DNA from 2 places in the Mycolicibacterium sp. YH-1 genome. Region 2 is predicted to be linked to the other one. Evidence: predicted binding sites of a transcription regulator. Region 2 holds the regulator's gene; the other holds the start of a gene.
The links. The regulator LexA, encoded in region 2, represses DNA repair genes until DNA is damaged. The targets are predictions, from matches to a motif close to CGAACANNTGTTCG.

Region 1: the regulator LexA is predicted to act here: its motif matches at 2,407-2,420, upstream of ruvC (crossover junction endodeoxyribonuclease RuvC).

What each region holds. Positions count from the first base shown of each region.
Region 1 covers NZ_CP092915.1:3,981,497-3,985,569, forward strand. The annotation lists gene L0M16_RS18640 (DUF1304 domain-containing protein) at 1-93, opposite strand, end outside; gene ruvB (Holliday junction branch migration DNA helicase RuvB) at 156-1,229, opposite strand; gene ruvA (Holliday junction branch migration protein RuvA) at 1,226-1,813, opposite strand; gene ruvC (crossover junction endodeoxyribonuclease RuvC) at 1,810-2,388, opposite strand; gene L0M16_RS18660 (mechanosensitive ion channel family protein) at 2,551-3,783, shown strand; gene L0M16_RS18665 (TetR/AcrR family transcriptional regulator) at 3,786-4,073, opposite strand, start outside.
Region 2 covers NZ_CP092915.1:4,186,680-4,190,752, reverse strand. The annotation lists gene L0M16_RS19650 (LGFP repeat-containing protein) at 1-1,607, shown strand, start outside; gene lexA (transcriptional repressor LexA) at 1,623-2,321, opposite strand; gene L0M16_RS19640 (LysM peptidoglycan-binding domain-containing protein) at 2,530-2,976, shown strand; gene nrdR (transcriptional regulator NrdR) at 3,072-3,536, shown strand; gene L0M16_RS19630 (PhzF family protein) at 3,550-4,073, opposite strand, start outside.

The DNA of each region.
Region 1 (4,073 bases), 210 kb from region 2:
GCTCGGCGCCGTCCATCGGAACGACTCCAGCACAAAGATGTAGACGTGCAGCACGGCCGCCAGCGATGCGAACACGAGCGCCGCGATAACCATCGCCCCAAGACCCATTCCGGTACTCCCTAGTGTTCCAAGTGGCCGACCGCGCAAAGGGCCGACTACTCGAAAAGACCGGGTTGCCCCAGCCCGCCGACCCCGCTCGGCGGTGTCAGTCCCAAGTGCCGCCAGGCCTGGCTGGTGGCGACCCTTCCGCGCGGTGTGCGGGCGATCATCCCGGCGCGCACCAGGAAAGGTTCGCACACCTCCTCGACGGTCGTGGCCTCTTCGCCGACGGCGACCGCGAGGGTCGACACCCCCACCGGGCCGCCACCGAAGCTGCGGATCAGGGCGGACAGCACCGCGCGGTCCAGGCGGTCCAGGCCGAGATCGTCGACGTCGTACACCTCGAGCGCCAGCTTCGCGATATCGGTTGTGATGACGCCGTCGGCACGTACCTCGGCGTAGTCACGGACACGGCGTAGCAGCCGGTTGGCGATACGCGGCGTCCCCCGCGACCGTCGGGCGATCTCCGAACCGGCCTCGGCACCCAGTTCGATGCCGAGGATGCCCGCCGACCGCAGCAGCACGCGTTCGAGTTCGGCTGGCTCATAGAAGTCCATGTGGGCGGTAAACCCGAACCGGTCACGCAGCGGACCGGTCAGTGCGCCCGAGCGAGTCGTTGCGCCGACGAGTGTGAACGGGGCGACCTCGAGCGGGATCGACGTCGCCCCCGGGCCCTTGCCGACGACGACGTCGACACGGAAGTCCTCCATCGCGAGGTACAGCATTTCCTCGGCGGGGCGCGCGATGCGGTGGATCTCGTCGATGAACAGAACGTCGTGCTCGACGAGGTTGGACAGCATCGCGGCGAGATCTCCTGCACGCTCGAGCGCCGGACCCGACGTCACGCGAAGGGCGGTGCCCAACTCTGCGGCGATGATCATCGCCAGCGATGTCTTGCCCAGTCCCGGCGGCCCCGACAGCAGGATGTGATCCGGTGTGCCGCCACGATTCTTGGCGCCCTCGAGGACGAGTTGCAGCTGCTCGCGGACGCGCGGCTGGCCGATGAACTCATTCAGCGAGCGGGGCCGCAGGCTCGCGTCGATATCCCCCTCGCCCACTGTGAGCGCGGGTGAGACGTCGCGCTCGAGATCCTCGGCCGCGCCGTCGTCGTCACCGTCGAACCGGCTCATTTCCTGCCCAGCATCGATAGGGCGGCACGCAGCGCGCTCTGCGTCGTCGCATCGGGATCACCGGCCAGCACCTTGTCGGTAGCCTCCTCGGCCTGCTTGGCGGCGAAGCCGAGCCCGACGAGCGCGTCCACAACGGGACCACGAATGGCACGTCCCCCGGCCAGCGCGACACCACCGGGCGTCACGGGGCCGATCTTGTCGCGAAGCTCCAACACCATGCGCTCGGCGCCGCGCTTGCCTATCCCCGGAACTCGCGTCAGGGCGGTGACATCGCCGTCGGCGAGGGCCTGCCGCAGGGCCTGCGCGTCGTAGACCGCCAGCGTCGCCAGCGCGATCTTCGGACCCACCCCGGAGACGCCGAGAAGCGTGCTGAACAGGTCCCGCGCGTCACCGTCGGCGAACCCGTACAGCGTCATCGAGTCCTCGCGCACGATCATCGCGATGATGAGCCTGGCCTCGGTTCCACGCCGCAGCGTGGCCAGTGTGGACGGTGTCGCCATGACCTTGTAGCCGACGCCCGCGGCCTCGATCACCGCGTGATCGAGGGCGATGTCAACGACCTCACCACGCACCGAGGCGATCACGTCGCGCTCCCCGACATCCGCGCGGGGGCGGCCTTGAGCTTGGCCTTGTACTTGCGTTTCTGCTCGGCGGCCATGGCCTCGGCCGCCGCCATCCGCGCGATCATCGGTGCCCTCCAACAGTGACAGATCGCCAGCGCCAGCGCGTCGGCAGCGTCGGCCGGTGTCGGTTTGCTCTGTAGCGCAAGGATTCTCGTCACCATCGTGGTGACCTGATCCTTGTCGGCCCTCCCGTTGCCGGTAACCGCGGCCTTCACCTCGCTCGGCGTGTGGAAGTGCACGTCGATATCCCGCTTGGCGGCGGCGAGCGCGATCACTCCCCCGGCCTGCGCGGTGCCCATGGCAGTGGGCGCGTTCTGGTTCGCGAAAACTCGCTCGATCGCGACGACGTCGGGCAGGTGGGTGTCCATCCAGTGCTCGACGGTGTCACTGATGGTGAGCAGGCGCCTGTGCAGCGGTTGATCGGAGGGAGTGCGGACCACGTCGACGTCGAGGGCGGTGACCTGGCGCCCGCGCCCACTCTCGATGACGGACAGCCCGCAACGGGTCAAGCCCGGGTCGACGCCCATCACACGCACGCGATCTCCTCCATCTCTAGAACAGCTGTTCGATAGCCTAACCGTCGGGGGCGACGCTGCCGGGCAGGGACACGCCACCACCGTGCCGATGTGACGTCGGCTGCGGACGCGGCTACCGTCGATGGGGACCCGACCCCGATCCCTTGGAGCTGAACTCACTCGATGCCCGCCGAGACCGATCTCGAGTCCGCAACGAATCTCGCCGTCACGCTGGCCTGGGTCTGCGGTGCCGTGGTGGCCGCCTACCTGCTGGGACTGATTCTCACCTGGGTGCTCGCCCGCCTCGGGCGCCGCAGCGCGCTGGTACGCGATATCGCAGAACTGACGCGCAGACCGCTGCGCGCCGCGTTCATGGTGTTCGCCGCCACGATTGCCGTTCAGCGCACCTCCGACCAGGTGGATGGCTGGCGCGGGTGGGTCGATCACAGCCTGCTGATCCTCCTCATCGCGACGATGACCTGGCTGCTGATCAGCCTGGTGGAGGTCGCCGAGCGCCGGATCATCACCCGCTACGGCGGCGGTGACAACGCCGAGATCACCGACGCCGACCGCCAGTGGCGACGGCTGCGGACCCAGGTGACGGTGCTGCGACGTCTCGCCACCGCCATCGTGGTGGTGCTCGGCATTGCGGCGATCTTCATGACGTTCCCGGCGTTCTCCGATATCGGCACCACACTGTTCGCCTCGGCCGGTGTGCTGTCCGTGGTCGCAGGCCTTGCCGCGCAGACCTCGCTCGGAGCGGTGTTCGCCGGCATGCAGATCGCGTTCTCGGGCGCGATCCGGGTGGGCGATGTCGTCGAACTCGAGGAGGGCCGCTGGTGGGGCCGCATCGAGGAGATCACGCTCACCTACGTCGTCGTCAGGCTGTGGGATGAGCGGCGACTGGTACTCCCGTGCACTTACTTCACCACCACACCGTTCGAGAACTGGACGCGCAGCGCCACCGAGATCATGGGCACCGTCGAGTTCGATGTCGACTTCTCGGTCCCGTTCCACGATATGCGCGCCGAACTCGACCGACTGCTTGCATCGAGCGACCAGTGGGACGGCCGGCGCGGCGTGCTGCAGGTGACCGACGCCGTCGGCGGTGTGGTGCGCGTGCGGATAGTGGTCAGCGCCCCGAACGCGGGCGCGTTGTTCGACCTTCGATGCGCCGTGCGCGAGGGCATGGTCGATTGGGTGCAGCGCACGGGCGGCGTCGTCCCCACGCAGCGCATCGAACCCTCGACACCGGCGGCCGAGCCTCACATCCGGCGCGACGGCGACGGTGAGACGAAACGCGTTGCCGCGAGCCTGTTCTCCGGAAGCCCCGAGGCCGACGAGCGCGCCAAGGCGTTCGATGAGCGCGCCGATGACGTCGAGGACGACCTCGTCAGGTCCAACGGACGCGGCTGACGTCAGCCGCCAACCGGCGCCGAGACACGGACACGCAGTGCGACGCCGCGATATGGCGCGGCAAGCGTGCGCCCGACGGCCAGCAGTGGTTCGGTGTCGCGCAGGGTGCGCGCCAGCACGAAAGCGCCCTCTAGGCCGCTCACCACGGCGACGGTGACCTGCCGGGCCACGTCACGGTCTAGTCCCCGGGCGACGAAGTACTCGGTGCCGCCGTCGAGCCATGCCGTGAAGATTCCCGCCGAGGCGGTGCGCAGTTCCTCGACGGTGTCGGCAATCTCGGCCGCGACGCT
Region 2 (4,073 bases):
GATCAGCGGGTGTTCTCGGTGTGCCGACGGAGGACGAGGTCTACCGCGGTGAGGTGGTGTCTCAGAAGTTCACCGGTGGCGAGCTGTCGTGGAACCGGAGCACCAAGACCTTCACGACCACCCCGCCGGAGCTGGCCGATCAGCTCAAGGGTCTCGAGATCCCGGGTGATGCGACGTCGGAGATCAATGCGGCGCGCCGCGCCGCGGGTGGGCCGCTTGGCCCACTCGGCGCTCCCGACGGACCGCCGCAACCGGTTGGCGACGGCAACCTGGTGCAGGCGTTCAGCGGCGGCAAGATCTTCTACAGCCCCGCCCACGGCGCCGATGTGATCACTGGCCAGCTGCTGGAGAAGTACGAGAGCGTGGGCGGGCCGACGGGTGACCTCGGCTTCCCGATCGCCTCCGAGGCCGATGGTGGTCTCGCCCCCGCCAGCCGGATCGCGAAGTTCGCCGCCCCCGACGAACCGGTGATCTTCTGGACGCCGGACTTCGGCGCGGTGATCGTGCGCGGCGCGATGAACGCGGCCTGGGCCAAACTCGGCGGCGCGACCGGCGATCTCGGTGCGCCGACCGCCGATCAGGCCGAGAACGGCGATGTGATCACCCAGAAGTTCGCCAACGGGGCGATCACGTTCGACCGTGCGAGCAACGAGTTCTCCACCGAGCCGCCGAATCTGGCCAACGCGCTCGCGGGTCTCGCGGTGCCCGGTCAGGACGCCCCGAGGGCACCCCAGGCCACCGGGCCGGTAGGCGATGACGGCGGGAAGCCGTGGTATCAGAAGTGGTGGTGGGCGCTCGCCCTCATACCCGTTCTCGTACTGGTGGGTGCCGTGGTCGTCGCGGTGATCTTGAACCGGCGGCGCGGTGAGGACCGCGCACCGATGGACCGCTTCGACGAGTACGACGACTATGACGACGACGATCGTGACGTTCATGATCACGATGACGACGACGAGGGCAGTGACTTCGCGTCCGGCCCGATGCCGTCGGCGGGCCCGACACCGGCCAGCCAGCAGCAGCCCTATGTTCCGTTGAGCGCGTGGGCGATGCCGAAGGACGACGAGGGCGGTGACGCCGCGACGCCTGCCGCGTCCGTGCCGCCGGAGGTTCCCGCCGCACGTTCGTTGGACGGTGGATTCTCCCTCGATCAGGACGCGATCGACACGAAGCCCAACCTCATTGTGAGCGTCGTCGAGGAGCGCGACTCCACCGACGAGGCGGCCATGGAGGACTCGGAGGCGTCGGAGGTCTGGGCGGACACCGAGGCCGTCGACGATGACGTCGAGGCCGCGGACGCCGCTGAGGCCGTCGATCCCGCAGCGGTGGATCATCCAGACGAGGCTCGCCCAGAGGAGGTCGAGGCCGTTAGCGGCCCGCCTAGCGGTCGCCACGCGGCCATACAGCTCGATGAGCCCGCGCCGGCTCAGACGTCGTTGCGGCTGGCCTCCGATGAGGGTGATGGTGCCCCTGCCGGATATCCGATCAAGGCCGACACCAAGACGGGTCTGTACTGGCTACCCGGTTCGGAGCAGTACGACCGAGTGAAGGCCGAGGTCTGGTTCGCCAGTGAGGAATTCGCTCTGACGAACGGCTTCGTCAGAGGCTGACGCGGCCGGCCGCCGTCACACCTTGCGGAGAACGGTGACGACCTTGCCCAGGATGGCCGCGTCGTTACCGGGGATCGGGTCGAACACCGGGTTGTGCGGCATCAGCCAGACCTGTCCCCGGGTGCGCTTGAACGTCTTGACCGTCGCCTCGCCGTCGATCATGGCGGCCACGATGTCGCCGTTGTCGGCCACATTCTGCTGACGCACGACCACCCAGTCGCCGTCGCAGATCGCGGCGTCGATCATCGACTCGCCGACGACCTTGAGAAGGAACAGCGATCCCTCGCCGACGAGTTCGCGCGGCAGCGGGAAGACGTCCTCCACCGCCTCTTCGGCGAGGATCGGACCACCCGCGGCGATCCGGCCGAGGACGGGTACGAAGGTGGGCTCGGGCAGCGTGTCCGACCCGGCGACGTCGGTGGTCACGATCGGAGTCACCATGTCGTCGGAACCGCGCACGTCCACCGCGCGGGGCCGGTTGGCGTCGCGCCGCAGGAAGCCCTTGCGCTCCAACGTGCGCAGTTGGTGTGCGACCGATGACGTCGAGGTCAGGCCGACGGCATCACCGATCTCTCGGATGCTCGGTGGATATCCCCTTGTGGTGACCGAATTGCGGATGACCTCGAGGATGGTGCGCTGACGTTCGGTCAGCGCGGCGTCACGGCGCACAGGTGTGTCGTCGCTTCCGTCTCGTGTGTCGCTGCTGTCACTCATGGTGGCGAATCTAGTCCTGTCAATCCCGATAATCAAACATGTGTTCGACGCGTGTCGGGAGCGGCGCGTGACGGCCGGAACTTGTCGGTGGGCGCCGATATCGTTTGCAACAGTTCGATCACATGTTCTATTCATCGAACACCTGAGCGATTATATTTCGAACACACAAGCGAACACACGCTCCGGCGCTTCACCGAAAGGCTCGAAGATGACCATCATCACCAGGGAGAACCCGACCGATCTCATCGCTCGCCCGGTGCGGCGACGCCCCGACGCGTCGCGGGGTCCGCAACGCCGTCGGCCGGCCGCGGAGCCGCTGCGGTACCGCGGCACCGGCGTTCTGATGTCGCGGGCTTCGCACCGACGCAAGCCCATCACACCGGTCACGACAGTGCTGCTGGCGCTGATGGCAGCTGGCATCACGGTGTGGCTCGGACTCGTGGCCCAGTTCGGCGCCCCGCCCGAGGTGCCCCAGCCCGTGCCGGGCCAACTGGCCGTCGTCCAGGTGCAAATGGGGGAGTCGCTGCAGCAGCTTGCTCGTCGCGTGGCCCCCGATGCGCCCACCGGTGCGGTCGTTGATCAGATCCGTGAGCTCAACGAATTGGATTCCGCCGCGGTCGATGCCGGGCAGACGCTCATCGCCCCCGTGGGCTGACGTGCGCCGTGCGCCGTGAACCCTGCGTCCGTGCGACGGTACGCTCGTATGCGACCGGGTTGCCCGGACTGGCCATAGGCGGCGAAGGAGCGGTGATGCACTGTCCGTTCTGCCGTCACCCTGACTCCAGAGTGGTCGACTCCCGTGAGGCCGATGAGGGGCAGGCCATCCGCCGCCGCCGCTCGTGCCCGGAGTGCGGCAAGCGTTTCACCACCGTCGAGACCGCCGTGTTGGCGGTCGTCAAGCGCAGCGGGGTCACCGAACCGTTCAGTCGGGAGAAGGTGATCAAGGGCGTCCGCCGGGCCTGCCAGGGCCGACAGGTCGACGACGATGCGCTGAACCTCCTGGCTCAGCAGGTCGAGGACGCCGTCCGCGCCGCCGGATCACCCGAGGTTGCCAGTAACGAGGTCGGGCTGGCGATTCTGGGCCCACTACGAGACCTCGACGAGGTGGCCTATCTGCGGTTCGCCTCGGTGTACCGGTCGTTCTCCTCGGCCGATGACTTCGAACGCGAGATCGAGGCGCTGCGCGCGCACCGCAAGGTCGCCCCTTCCAGCTGACCGGGCGAGCGGGTCAGTCGATCTGCCTGGTGCCGTCGTCGACGACCCGGCCTGCGACCTTCACCCAGCCCTGTGCGTCCCACGACGTGCGAATGTGTGAACCCTTGCCCTGCGTGATAGAGAGATCGCGACTCAGGTAGTCCGTCATGCGCACGGCCGCCGAACCGGTGGCCTCGTCCTCGGGAATGCCGAAGTGGCTGGCGAACATCCGCGACCGGATGGCGCCGGCGGCCCGATCGCTCCACGACCACACGTAGTGCTCGACGTCCTCGGCGTAGTCATCTGGATCGGCGGCCAGTACCTCGTCGATCGATGACATTTCGTAGATAAGGAACTCCGGTGCCCACTCCGCGCGTGCGGTGATCGTGGTGAACTCACCGTCGGGCGCAGACTGGTGCTCGACCTGCACCACCCCGGCGGGCACCTGCAGCGTTTTGACCGGCGTCCCGCGGTTGCGCAGCCACCAACCCGCTCCCACGGTCGGATGCCCCGCGAACGGAAGCTCGGTCGTCGGGGTGAAGATGTGCGCTATGGCGG